Regions from separate parts of the Tardiphaga sp. 42S5 genome, predicted to be linked through region 4. Evidence: riboswitches for the same ligand, from Rfam matches in the RefSeq annotation. Region 4 holds a riboswitch; each other region holds the start of a gene.
What was found. A riboswitch is a leader RNA that binds a small molecule or an ion and turns the genes downstream of it on or off. The one in region 4 is predicted to bind cobalamin.
Positions count from the first base shown of each region.

Region 1 (3,335 bases), 1.6 Mb from region 4:
TTCGGCCGCCGTGCCAGCACGGTGTCGGTGCCGAGATCTTGGGCGTGCAGATAGGTGTAGGCTACGTTGAATTTCACCCAGCCCGGAATGACATCGACATTGCCGCCGACTTCGAGACCACTGGTTTCGGCGCGCGCGACGTTGACGTAATAGCCGAGCGGACGGGACGCATCGGAGACAAAGTTGATCAGATTGCTGTAATCGGTGGAAAAGCCTGTGACCGACAGTACGACGCGGCCGTTGAATAGGCTCTGGTCGATACCGGCGTCATAGCCGAAGTTGGTTTCCGGCGTGAGGTTTCTGCTGCCATAGGTCGTGTCGTAAAGCTGAAACAGCGTCGGCGCTTTTGCGCCGGTGCCGGCGCTGGCACGGAACTTGGTGCCGGTTTCTGTAATGTTGTAGGCAGCCGTAGCGCGCCATGTCTCGAAACGGGCAACGTCGACGACGTCATCCACCCGGCCGCCGAGCGTGACGTTGAGCCGTTCGCCGATCGGCACAGACCACAAAGCGAAGATCGAGTTGGTGTCCTGCTGTTTGGCTAGCAGCGGCGTCAATGGGCCGGCAACAGGCGAGATATTCGTGCTGTAGGTCTGCGCGGTCTCGGTCTGTGTCTTGGCACCATATACGAGGGAACCGAATGCGCCGAGCTTCAGGGTTGCCTGATATTCGGCGCCGAGACTGTTGCCGACATAATCGGAGATTTTCTCGGTGGTGTTTGCTGGCAACCTGTTGGTGCGATAGCTGACGTCGTCAAACATCCGCTCGGTGTGCGTATTCGACACGGTGACATTGTGAGTCAGAATGCCGCCGAAGGAATCGATGCCGACGCGGCCATAGACGGTCTGTAGCAGGCGCGTCGCCGCCGATGGCGTATCCGGGAGCGTTCCGGTTGCCGCGTCATAGGCCGAGCGCGTGAACGAATGGACGATGCCTGACTCAAGCCGGATGCCTTCGCCTGCATCGTAGCCGATGCGCGCAGAGCCGCCGACGCGATCGAAGCTGTCGTTTTCGAGATTCGGAAAACGTGCTTCGAGGGCAGGGATGCGATAGCCGTAACGCGAGAAGCCGTTGCTGTGCTGACCGCCGCCGGTGAAGGCATAGGACCACGGGCCGTTGGAGCCGGTCAGCGATCCCTGCGTGACGACAGTGCCATAGCTGCCGGCTTCCGTGCGTACATTGACCTGCGCAGGACCGGAACCCTTCTTGGTGATGATGTTGACCACGCCACTCATGGCGTCTGAGCCATAGAGCGCGCTCTGCGGCCCCTTCAGGACTTCGATGCGCTCGATGGCCGAGGGCGTGAACATGGCGAATTCGAAGTCGCCCGATGCAGCCGTGGGATCGTTGACGCGGATGCCGTCGATCATCACCAGCGTCTGGCCGGTATTGCCGCCGCGCAGGCGCACATTCGCGGTGCCGCCGGGGCCACCGTTTTCACTGATGTCGAGACCAGGCACGGTGCGCAGCGCATCGACCAGCGAGCCGGGATTGCTGGTCGCAATGGTCTCGCCTGAGACGACGCTGATCGAACTGCCCGTGCGATTGAGTTGTTCGGGCGCTCTGTCCGCCGTCACCACGATTTCGGAGAGTTGCTCGGCACTGGACTGCGCATGCGCAGCACTGTGAGAGCAAGACAGAACAACAACGGCCGCAGTGCCTGCGGCCAAATTCCGGATAGACATTTAACCCCTTCCGTCGACCCACCGTCGAACGAGTGTGAAACTCGTTACCGGCCGGTCTCCTGGCTCGCGGTGGTCTCCCGGTCCGCCTTCCCGAATCTGCGATGCAAATTCAGTGGCTTTGTGGACCCGGAATGGCCGCTTACAGTTGCGGGGGCAGCCGCGGCATAGGGGATATTTCCCCGCACCGCATTCCCGTTTCACCTCCTTGCGGAGGCACCGATAACACCGGACAGGAAGCACAGCGCGCCGCGCGGTGCAACAGTCATCGAAGACTTCTAGACTCTATTGCTCGTGCTGTAGCGCGGCGAGCACGTCGTCGGGACGTTCGATCATCATCATGTGGCCCGTACCCGGCAGAATCACCGTGCGGGCGTTTTTCAATGCGGCGGCCAGGGTCTTGCCGGCCTTGGCGGGAGTCATCATGTCCCGCTCGCCGAGGATGAGCGTGACCGGGATGTCGAGCTGGGCCGCAGCAGTCAGCGCATTCTGGTATGTATTGCAGGCGTTGAGATCGGCGAACAGCACGCCCGGCTTTGTGGCTTCGAGCACGCGCTGCGCGCCGCTATGCATCCACAACCCCGGTGCGAGACTGCCGCCGAGTTCGGCGCGAAAGCCGAGCCCCCAGATCGACACCATGTCGATGGCGGAATGCTGATTGGCTTCGGCATCCTTCAACAGATCCGGGCCGACAGTCATCGTTCCTGCCGTGCCCATCAGATCGAGGCGCGTGATTTTTCCGGGATGCCGCGCTGCGGTTTCCAGTGCGATCAGCGAGCCCATGGAATGACCGATCAGCCGCGCCGTCCTTGCGCCCGATGCGTCGATCAGGGCGGCGGTCCAGTCGACGAGATCGGCGATGGTCGCGAGCGCGTCGCCTTGCGAGCGACCATGGCCGGGCAGATCCGGCGCCAGCACGGCGAAGCCGTGATGTGCGAACCAGCGCGTATGCAGCGCCCAGGTCGAATGATCGAAGCCAGCGCCGTGGATCATTACGACTACGGGCAGGGAGGGATCGAACGTGCGGCCGCCATTGGCGATATAGGTCTCGTGACCGTTGACGGTGAGTTGCATCGCTCAGCCCTTCTGCGAGATGCGCAGCGCCTGCGCGAGGTCATCGATGATGTCATCGGCGGCTTCGATGCCGACGGAGAGGCGGATCAGCTCCTCGCCGATGCCGGCGGCCTTGAGTTGCTCGGCGTCCATCTGCTGATGCGTGGTGCTTCCGGGATGAATGACCAGCGTCTTGGCGTCGCCCACATTGGCGAGATGGCTGGTCAGCTTCAGCGCCTCGATGAATTTGCGACCGGCAGTGCGGCCACCCTTGATACCAAAGGAGACGATGGAGCCGGCGCCGCGCGGCAGCAGGCGTTTCGCGAGTTCGTAATCCGGATGGTTCTCCAGCGACGGATGCAGCACCCAGTCGACCGCCTTGTTGGCCGTGAGCGCCGCCAGCACCGCATGCGTATTGGCCATATGGCGCTCCATGCGAATGCCCAGCGTCTCGACGCCTTGCAGCAGCTGGAACGCATTGGTCGGCGAGAGGCAGGCGCCGAAATCGCGCAGGCCTTCGGTGCGGGCGCGCATGATGAAGGCGGCAGTGCCGAACTGTTCGTCGAAGACGATGCCGTGATAGCCGGCATAGGGTTCGGTCAG
Region 1 is NZ_CP139027.1:5,502,211-5,505,545, reverse strand. Features, by position in the region: gene SFY93_RS25670 (TonB-dependent receptor plug domain-containing protein) at 1-1,682, opposite strand, end outside; cobalamin riboswitch at 1,715-1,918, opposite strand; gene SFY93_RS25665 (alpha/beta fold hydrolase) at 1,965-2,753, opposite strand; gene SFY93_RS25660 (O-acetylhomoserine aminocarboxypropyltransferase) at 2,757-3,335, opposite strand, start outside.
Region 1: it holds a riboswitch for cobalamin, as region 4 does, so the genes downstream of both, SFY93_RS25670 (TonB-dependent receptor plug domain-containing protein) here and metE (5-methyltetrahydropteroyltriglutamate--homocysteine S-methyltransferase) in region 4, are expected to answer to the same signal.

Region 2 (3,335 bases), 1.7 Mb from region 4:
GTCCGGCCGGGCGAAGGCGAGTTCAACGCGGGCACCGACGGCCTGCACGACGATCGGAGCAGATTTATCGGCGATGCGGGCATGGCCCTTCACACGGAGGACGCCGTCGAGGCCAAGCGCGTCGCTGATGCGCGCACGCATCGCGTCGATGCTCGCAGCAGCGGTGGGTTTGACGACGATGCTGTCGAAGTCGTCATGGTCGTGTTCTTCTTCCTCGCCGTGATGGCCGACACGAGCGGCCATGTCATCTTCGGCTGCGGCATTGAGGCCGATCAGCACCGATGGCGCGAGATCGCCCTTGGAGCGCACGATGCTGACACCGGGGCGCAACACGGCTTTCAGCTTGGCTTCGATCTCGGCGAGCTTTTCTGGAGCGACGAGATCGCTTTTCGACAAAACCACCAGATCAGCGCAAGCGAGCTGGTCCTCGAACACTTCCTCGATGGGGTCGTCGTGTTCGATGCCTCCGTCCTTGGCGCGCTGTTCGGCAACAGCGTCTTCGTCCAGCGTGACACGGCCTTCAGAGAGCGCCAGTGCGTCGACGACAGTGACGACGCCATCGACAGTGGCGCGAGTCTTCACCGCTGGCCAGGCAAAGGCCTTCAACAGCGGCTGCGGCAGCGCGAGGCCGGAGGTCTCGATGACGATGGCATCGAGTGGACGCTCGCGCGACAGCAGCTTATCCATGGTCGGCACGAAGTCGTCGGCGACGGTGCAGCAGATGCAGCCATTGGTAAGCTCGACGATATCGCCGGGCGCACAGGCCTTTGCCGCGCATTCCTCGACCAGACCGCCATCGAAACCGGCATCGCCGAACTCATTGACGATCACGGCGATGCGGCGACCGTCAGCCTGGGTCAGCAGCGAGCGCAGCAGCGTGGTCTTACCGGCGCCGAGAAATCCGGTGAGGACGGTGACGGGAACGCGGGACATTCAATTCTCCTGGGAACGCTTGAGCCAGAGCGGAAGTCCGGCTGCGATGAAAGCAACATTCGGCACGGCGGCCGCGATGATCTGGTTGAGGCGGCCCTGCGCATCGCGAAAAGCGCGTCCGAGTGGCGTCTCCGGCACGAGACCGAGGCCGACCTCGTTGGACACGAACACGATTGGATAGCGCGAGACATCGAGGAAGCGCACCAGGCGCTTGGCTTCGATTTCCGGATCGCGCTCGGCAAACATCAGGTTCGACAGCCACAGTGTCAGGCAATCCACCAGCACAACGCGCCCGACCGTGGCCTCACGCGTCAGCGCATCGACCAGCGCCAGCGGCTCTTCCACGGTGATCCAGCCTTCGCCGCGCTGCTTGCGATGCTGCGCGATGCGGGCATGCATCTCGTCGTCACCGGCCGTTGCAGTCGCAAGATAGACTTTGGTCAGGCCGATGCCATCGACCAGCCTCTCGGCGAAAGTTGACTTGCCGGACCGCGCACCGCCCAGCGCCAACGTGGTGGAGACCGCGGTCATTTCGGCGCACGCCCATCTTCAGGCGACCAACGCATCGGCGGCACGCGCGCGACCATGCCCTTGCGCAGCACCTCGGCGCGCTCGCGCCATGGCACCAGGCCGTAGTCGGCCTTCTGATAGGACTCCACGAAAGACACCAGCGCCGCGCTGCCGCTATCGGTCTGCAGATCGCCGAACAAGAACGTGTAGCCATCAGGGCTCGTCACCGCGACGGTTGCTGGCCGCTTGCAGACGCTAAGGCATTGCACCGGACGCACCATCACCGCGGCATCGCCATCGCCGAGCGCGGCCTTCACCGCATCGAACATGTCCGGCCCGACGATCGTGCCGGTTTCGGCGGCCTTGCAGCTAATGCACACACTCACGACAACGGGACCAGCCGGCACGGGGCGCGGCGGTTCGACCGAAATTTGTTCGCCAGAGATATCGGCGTTGTCGTGATCCATTACATGCTCAGTTCATGCCCTCGCGGGCCTACGAGCTTTGTTGGATCGCGCCGACAGCATGGCCGTCAGTTCGCTCCCGTCCGGTGCACCCCGCCCCGACGACGCCTCCAAAGCACAGTTCGTGATGGCAGGTCTCCTGGCTTGCGAGTCATAGCCTGTTGCCGCCTTCCCAAGAATTCTGAAGAATTCCCAGTGGCACCGGCGCGGGCTCGTCGCTTACAGTTGCGGGGGCAGCGCCGGCCTCAAACCGGCTTCCCTATTCACCTTCCACGCGGAAGGACCATCACAAAAGACGCTATCTGCCGGGTGCGCTGGGGTCAACCGCGCCGACGGACTGTCGCCCGAACCTGTTGACCTTGCAGGTCGTCTTGCGTCAGTTAGGCCGCGAAAGGAACCCTATGTCCGCCCATTCCCAGCCCTTGTGGCAGCCGCCCGCCATTGCGCCTGTTGACCCGCAGATCGCGGCAGGCATCCGTGCCGTCATCGACGGCAAGGCCAAGCCGCCGGGATCGCTGGGGAGAATCGAGGACCTTGCGCTGCAGCTCGGTATGATCCGGCATCCCGGCGAACCCCGCGGCGACAATGCTGTTCTGCTGGTATTTGCGGGGGATCACGGACTCGTGGCCGAAGGCGTGTCGCAATATCCGTCGGCGGTCACGGTTGCGATGGTGATGACCTATCTGGCGGGCCGCGCCACGGCCAATGCCTTCGCCGCGGCCAACAATATCGACGTCCGCGTGATCGACATCGGGGTCGCTGCGGAACTGCCTGTCCATCCGAAGCTGATCGACGCCAAGGTCCGCATGGGCACAGCCAACGCTGCGCGCGAACCTGCGATGACGGCAGAGCAAGCGGCGGATGCACTATCGCGCGGCTACCGGATCGCCGTCGGTGAGATCAAGGCCGGCGCAGACATCATCGCGCTCGGCGAGATGGGAATCGGCAATACGGCGTCCTCGGCATTGGTGGTTCATCGTCTCGCGCCGGCACCACTGGATGACTGTATCGGCGTTGGCGCCGGGCAGGATGACGCCGGCATGGCGCGCAAGCGCGCAGCGATCACGACGGCGGCGACGCGCAGCGATGCAACTGCGCCGCTGGATGTGCTGGCCCAATTCGGCGGGCTGGAAATCGCAGGCATGGCCGGAGCGATCCTCGGCGCGGCGTCGCAACGGCGGCCGGTGATCATCGACGGCTTCATCTCCAGCGCCGCGGCATTGCTTGCCGTTCGCCTGTGCCCGGCTGCACGCGACTATTGCGTCTTCGCACACCGTTCGGCCGAACGCGGCCATGACATCGTACTCGATGCGCTCGATGCCAAGCCGCTACTCGATCTCGGCTTGCGGCTCGGTGAAGGCACCGGCGCGCTGCTTGCGGTGCCGCTGGTCCGTGCTGCCGCGCTCATGCTGACCGACGTCGCCAGCC
Region 2 is NZ_CP139027.1:5,516,362-5,519,696, forward strand. Features, by position in the region: gene cobW (cobalamin biosynthesis protein CobW) at 1-933, opposite strand, end outside; gene cobU (bifunctional adenosylcobinamide kinase/adenosylcobinamide-phosphate guanylyltransferase) at 934-1,464, opposite strand; gene SFY93_RS25725 (DUF1636 family protein) at 1,461-1,910, opposite strand; cobalamin riboswitch at 2,020-2,210, opposite strand; gene cobT (nicotinate-nucleotide--dimethylbenzimidazole phosphoribosyltransferase) at 2,309-3,335, shown strand, end outside.
Region 2: it holds a riboswitch for cobalamin, as region 4 does, so the genes downstream of both, SFY93_RS25725 (DUF1636 family protein) here and metE (5-methyltetrahydropteroyltriglutamate--homocysteine S-methyltransferase) in region 4, are expected to answer to the same signal.

Region 3 (3,335 bases), 2.8 Mb from region 4:
TGCTCGACAACAAAAGGCTTATGCCTTGCGCTCGAGCGCGTTCGATAACTGCCTCGTCTGAAAACGCGCTGGGGCAATCCCTCCAAAAGCAAACCCGGCCAGAAGGGGCCGGGTACTCGGACGCGTTGCGGCGCAATATAGGGGGAAATCGCCGAAAAACAATGCGAATCTGCCAAATGGTTAGCCCAATTTCGGGTCCAGAACCGTGGCCCAAAGGGCCATATCGGCCCGATCCCGCAAGGTAACGGTCATTTGGCCGCTTTGGCCGTCGATTTTGACGTGACCGAAGAACTGCATGCCGGCCGACGGGGGCAAATTCTGCTTATCGGGCCCCGGCGCTTTCACGAAACGGACCTCGGGGCCGAAGGTATTGTCGAGCGCCGCCGGGCCGAAGGTTCCGGCGTGGAACGGCCCGGAGACGAACTCCCAGAACGGCTCGAAATCCTGAAACTGGGCCTTCTCCGGATTGTAGTAATGCGCCGCCGTGTAATGCACGTCGGCGGTCAGCCAGACCGTGTTGCGGATACCGGCCGATTTGATGAAGCGCAGGATGTCGGCGATTTCCAGCTCGCGGCCTCGCACTGGCCCGTCGCCCTGCGCGATGGCCTCAGACCCGGTTTTGTCGACAGCGTTGTCATAGACGACGAGGCCGATCGGCATGTCGGAGGCGATGACCTTCCAGGTCGCCTTCGAGGCCATCAGGGCGCGCTTCAGCCAAGCCATCTGCTCCGGGCCGATGAAATACGCATCGGGACCATAGCTCTCCTGCAGATTCGGGCCGTTGGGCCCGCGATAGCTGCGCTCGTCCAGCAGGAAAACATCGAGATGCGGGCCGTAATTCAGAGTACGATAGACGCGGCCAGGCTCGTTCGGATTGACCGAGATCGGATACATCTCGTGAAAGGCACGGGCGCCGCGCGCAGCCAGCAGCGTGATGTCGCGCTCCTTGTAAGACGACGGCAACTGCTTCGAGAGCGACCAGTTGTTGGTGACCTCGTGATCGTCCCACTGGCCGAAGATCGACACCTGCGCATTGAAGGCGCGAACGTTGTCGTCCAGCAGATTGTATTTGTGCGCAGCGCGGAATTCGTCGAGCGTCTCGGCGACCTTCGCCTTTTCCGGCACCGTGATGGTGTTCTTCCAGATCGTGCCGTCCGGCAATTTTGCTTCGGGCAGGATCGGCCCGTCGGCGTAAATCGTGTCGCCGGAGTGGATCAGGAAATCCGGATTATGCTTGCGCATGGTGGCGAAGGTGACCATTCCGCCGTCATCGGCATTGATGCCCCAGCCCTGCCCGGCGACATCGCCGCCCCAAACAAAGGACACATCACGGCGATCCGCCGGCGCGGTGCGAAAGCGACCGATCACCGGCTCGCCGACGATTGCGGTATGCGACAAATCACGGAATTTGACGCGGTAGAAGATATCCTGCCCGGCCGGCAGATTATCGAGCAGCAGCTTCGCCGTGAAATCGCTCTCGGGCAGCGCTGCAATCGGCGGCAAGGCGCGCGCATTGCTGAAGGATTCGGTGGTGGCGACTTCCACCATCATCTGCGCCGGACGATCGGCGCGCGACCAGATCATGCCGCTGCTCGTCCCGACATCGCCGGACTGAATGCCATGTGACACCACCGGGCGATCGGCGGCGCGGCTGAGATAGGGCATCGCAAGGAAGCTTGCGCCTGCTGCGGCTGAGTGCGCGAGGAAGCGACGACGGGATAAACGTAGTGCCATGGCGAACTCCTGATCCTGGCTCTGGCACCAGTGGCTCTAGGCAGATCGCTTGACGCTGCGATGACAGGTGATGCGCAATATCAACACCCGCCAAAGCAAGCTGCGAATGACTGGCAGCTTGATTGACACATTTGGAAATTTCACCTTAACGTGAACGTGACGGTTCCCTTCGGGGATCAAAAGGGAATGCGGTGAGGGGATCCCCGATTCCGCGGCTGCCCCCGCAACTGTAAGCGGCGAGCCTGCGCCAAGAGCCACTGGGTGTTTACCTGGGAAGGCGGCGACAGGCACTGACCCGCGAGCCAGGAGACCTGCCGCCAGTCGTGGTCACACGCGAGCACATTGGGCGGGGTGTCCTGGTGGAAGTCACACTGCCTGTTTGAAAGCGGCGGGGCGACTTGGTTTGCGGTGACGTGCCACGTAACCGCGAGTCCTGTTCATGACCTCCGTCTCCCATGCATCGAAGCAATGCAAAGCTCTTCTTTCCTCTGTCGCACTGTCCTGCTTCCTTGTGCCCGCCGAGGGCTCGCTGCGACCTGCGCAATCGCACCACGTACTCGACCCAGTGGTGGTGCAGCCGACGGTGACGCCAACGCGCGCGCGCCGCGCCACATCAGGCAAGGCCACGCGCGCCGCGCGCTTGCGTCAGCAGCGCAATGTCACCGCCAATACGGGCGCGCCGGTTGCCACGCTGACAGGCCCTGTCTTCGCAACGCCGACGCTCAACCTCACAGGCACGACATCCACCGGCAGCCGCCTCGGCCTCACGCGCCTGCAGACGCCGGCCAGCGTCGAAGTGATCTCGGCAGAAACCATGGCCGAACGCGGCCAGCAGAACCTGATTGACGCCGTGACACAGAACGCCACCGGCTTCACCGCAAGCCCGGCGCCGGGCAATGGCAGCATCGCCTTCAACACCCGCGGCTTCACCGGCAACGGCACCGTGATGACTCTGTATGACGGCACACGGCTCTATGTCGGCTCGGGCACGCTGACCTTCCCCTATGATACCTGGTCAGCTGAGCGCGTTGAGGTGCTACGCGGCCCGGCATCGGTGATGTATGGCGAAGGTGCCGTCGGCGGCGCCATCAACGTCATCTCGAAACTGCCGCTTTGGGTGCCGCGCAATCAGGCCGAAATCTCGCTCGACAGCAACATGACCCGGCGCATTGCAGTGGATAGCGGTGGACCGATCAACAAGGATGTCGCCTATCGCATCACCGCGACCGGCAACATGTCGGACGGCTGGGTCGATCGTGACAACACCTCCAATGTCGAAGTGCATGCCGCCGTCCAGATCAAGCAGACCGAAGACATCACCTGGACGATCTCCACGGATTACGGCGATCGCAGCCCGTCGCGCTATTTCGGCACACCGCTGATCAACGGCAAGCTCGATGAATCCCTGCGCTTCAGGAACTACAATGTCGGCGACAGCAGCATCCGCTATCAGGACAGCTGGAACCAGGTAAAGACCGAGTGGCAGGTGACAGACAGCATTACGCTGCGCAACACCCTGTACTACCTGAACAGCCAGCGGCACTGGAAAGACGTCGAGACCTACAACTTCAGCGCCGCAACGGGCCGCATCAATCGCAGCG
Region 3 is NZ_CP139027.1:1,019,476-1,022,810, reverse strand. Features, by position in the region: gene SFY93_RS04860 (alkaline phosphatase D family protein) at 181-1,734, opposite strand; cobalamin riboswitch at 1,878-2,067, shown strand; gene SFY93_RS04855 (TonB-dependent receptor) at 2,174-3,335, shown strand, end outside.
Region 3: it holds a riboswitch for cobalamin, as region 4 does, so the genes downstream of both, SFY93_RS04855 (TonB-dependent receptor) here and metE (5-methyltetrahydropteroyltriglutamate--homocysteine S-methyltransferase) in region 4, are expected to answer to the same signal.

Region 4 (3,335 bases):
ACTTCCGGGCATTGCGCGCGAACTCTGAAAAAAGTTCGTGAACGGCTGTCACGTGTTGGTCGCAAGGTTAAAGGCTTGGTAACGGAGACGGTGTTTACTCAATTCAGTTGTTTGTTGCGTATGAGTGAGTAACCAATGTCCAGCGTTGTCGAGTTGCTTTACTCGCGCCGCGCTCCGCAGGTCGCGGTGCTGGCGCTGATGTCTATCGGTTTTGCCGGCTGCAGCGCCGACATGCAGACACGGCTATCTCAGAATCCAAATTTTGACTCAGGTCAGTCCCGTGGCTTTGGCTGGCAGGGCGAAACCACCGGCTCGGTGCCGCAGCGAGCACCGCGCGCGCCGGTCGAGCGCCAGGAGCTGCCGCAGTATCAGCGCCCGGCCTATAATCCGCAGCCGCAGTATCAATCCCAGGCTTTGCCACCGCCGATCTCGGCGCCGCAGTCCTATCCGACAGCTCGTCCGGTTGCGTCGGCTGCACCCGTCAGCGGGGGCGGCAACGGTATGTATACGCCGCCGCCCGCACGTGCGCCGATCGAAACCACCGGCTCCACGGCACCGCGCTCGGTTGCAGCGACCAACGGCCTTGCCCGTGATGGCGGCACCTCGATCATCGTCGGCACCAGCGATACGCTCGATGGTCTGGCGAAACGCTACAACGTCTCGTCGGCTGCGATCCTGCAGGCCAATGGCTACAAGGGGCCGCGCGCGCTGTCGCCCGGCCAGTCGCTGATCATTCCGCGTCAGGGCGCCGCGGCAACTCCGGCCGTTGCTGCTGCTCCGAGCAAACCTGCCGTCGGCACATCGACCACGCATTTCGTCAATCGCGGCGATACGCTGATGAGCATCTCGCGCCGGAACAACGTGTCGGTAGCCGAACTCGCGCGCGCCAATGGTCTGGCGCCGACTGCCCAATTGAAGCTCGGCTCCAAGATCACGGTACCCGGTGCGCGTACGGCCAACGCAGCTCCTGTAGCCGCGCCGCTCGCTGCGCCCGTCGCAGCCGTGACGGCCGCTCCGGCTGGCGCGGTCACGTCCGCTGCCGTGGCCCGTGTTGCGTCTGCCGAACCCGCACAGAAGGCCCGCCTGGCAAGTGCCACGACGACGCCTGAAGAAATCGCGCCGGAATCGCCGACTAAAGCCGCTGACGCAACCGGCGCTTTGCCGACGTTCCGTTGGCCGGTGCGCGGCCGCGTGGTCACAGGCTACGGCGCCAAGACCAATGGCAAGTCCAACGACGGCATCAACGTCGCCGTGCCGGAAGGCACGCCGATCAAGGCTGCCGAAGATGGCGTCGTTGCCTATTCCGGCAACGAACTGAAGGGTTACGGCAATCTGGTCCTCGTTCGTCACTCCAACGGCTACGTCACCGCATATGCCCATGCGAGTGAGCTGATGGTGAAGCGTGGCGAGACCATCAAGCGCGGTCAGGTGATCGGCAAGTCCGGCCAGTCCGGTGAGGTTACTTCGCCGCAGCTTCACTTCGAGATCCGCAAGGGCTCGTCGCCGGTCGATCCGCTGCAGTTCCTCAACGGGGCGTAAGCGCAATCCACGAAGTGTAGTTCGCATTTAAGCAAGCCCGGCCTCGTGCCGGGCTTGCTGCGTTTGATCTCGGGGCTGCGGCCCACTCCAGCTCCGGAATCTTCAACGCGCTGCTGCGAGTGGGCAGCTTGCGCACGCAAGCTCGGTTGACTGCCGCGCGATGTTGCCCATATGTGAGGATGTCGTGGTTCTTCGGGAAGGTTTGCCCGAAGCTAAGAGGGAAGCCGGTGAGGCGTTAAGCCAAGGCCGGAGCTGCCCCCGCAACTGTAAGCGGTGAGCCGCTGTCCATTAAAGTCACTGAGACCTGCAAAGGTTTTGGGAAGGCCGGACAGCAGCATTGACCCGCGAGCCAGGAGACCTGCCTCGACAACATAAACGTCCTCGGGCGGGGTGTCCCGGTGGTGCGGTTGCGATTCCGCGACTGCCGTCGTGGAATCCAGACGTGTCACTTTGGCCTTTTGCCCCCAATCATTGGGGTTAAGCCATGTCTACTGTGTCAAAGTCTACTTCTTCAAAATCAGCTACTTCACTTCCTGTTGCTACATTGGGCACGCCACGGATCGGTCCGCGGCGCGAACTCAAGATGGCGCTGGAAAGCTATTGGTCCGGTGCAATCGATGAGAATGCGCTGATCGACGTCGGCGTCGGGCTGCGTGCCGCAAACTGGGCACGTCAGAAGTCGCTCGGGATCACGGTCATGCCGTCGAACGACTTCTCATTCTACGATCAGGTGCTCGATACCAGCGTCATGGTCGGCGCCATTCCCAAAGTCTATGGCTGGAAGGGCGGAGACGTTTCCTTCGCGACCTATTTTGCCATGGCACGTGGATCACAAGGCGCCGCGCATGACGAGGCCTGTACGCACGGCTCTCATGCGCATGATACGTCGCAAGGCGTACCAGCACAGGAGATGACCAAGTGGTTTGATACCAACTACCACTTCATGGTGCCTGAACTGGCGCAGGATCAGACCTTCAGTCTCGCATCGCGCAAGCCGATCAAGGAGTACGAGGAGGCGAGATCGCTGGGTTATCAGACACGACCTGTGCTAGTCGGGCCTGTGACCTATCTGAAGTTGGCCAAGAGCGCGGATGCGTCATTCGATCCGGTGACGCTGCTCGATGGATTGCTGCCCGTCTATGTTGAGGTGCTCGGGGAATTGGCCGATAGCGGCGCCGAGTGGGTGCAACTGGATGAGCCATGTCTGGTGCTCGATCTCGACGTGCCGGCCCGGCAGGCGCTGCAAAAGACTTATGCGGCTTTTGCCGAAGCGGTTCCGCAACTCAGGATCATGCTGAACACGTATTTTGGTGAGCTGGGCGACAACCTCGATCTGGCCCTGTCGCTTCCCGTCGCCGGGCTTCATCTCGATCTGGTCCGCGCGCAGGACCAGTTCGATGAAGTCGCTGCGAAGGCGCGGAAGGACATGATCCTCTCGCTCGGCGTGATCGATGGCCGCAATATCTGGCGGTCCGATTTGTCCAGCTTGCTCGATAGTCTGGAACCCATGGTCGATCTCCTGGGGAGGGATCGCGTTGAGCTCGCGCCGTCCTGTTCGTTGCTACATGTGCCGATCGATCTAGGCCTTGAGACTGATCTCGATCCGGACGTCAAAAGCTGGCTGGCTTTTTCGATCCAGAAGATGGAAGAGCTGGCCGCACTTCGAGCAGCGCTGGCTGGCAGCCGCGCTGATGTCGCTGCAACGCTTGCCGCGTCGGACGCCGCGGCGGCTGCGCGACTGGCATCGTCGAAGATCCACGATCTTGCGGTCGCCAAACGCGTCGCCTCTGTGGACG
Region 4 is NZ_CP139027.1:3,862,758-3,866,092, forward strand. Features, by position in the region: gene SFY93_RS17885 (protein-L-isoaspartate(D-aspartate) O-methyltransferase) at 1-28, shown strand, start outside; gene SFY93_RS17890 (peptidoglycan DD-metalloendopeptidase family protein) at 136-1,539, shown strand; cobalamin riboswitch at 1,708-1,919, shown strand; gene metE (5-methyltetrahydropteroyltriglutamate--homocysteine S-methyltransferase) at 2,024-3,335, shown strand, end outside.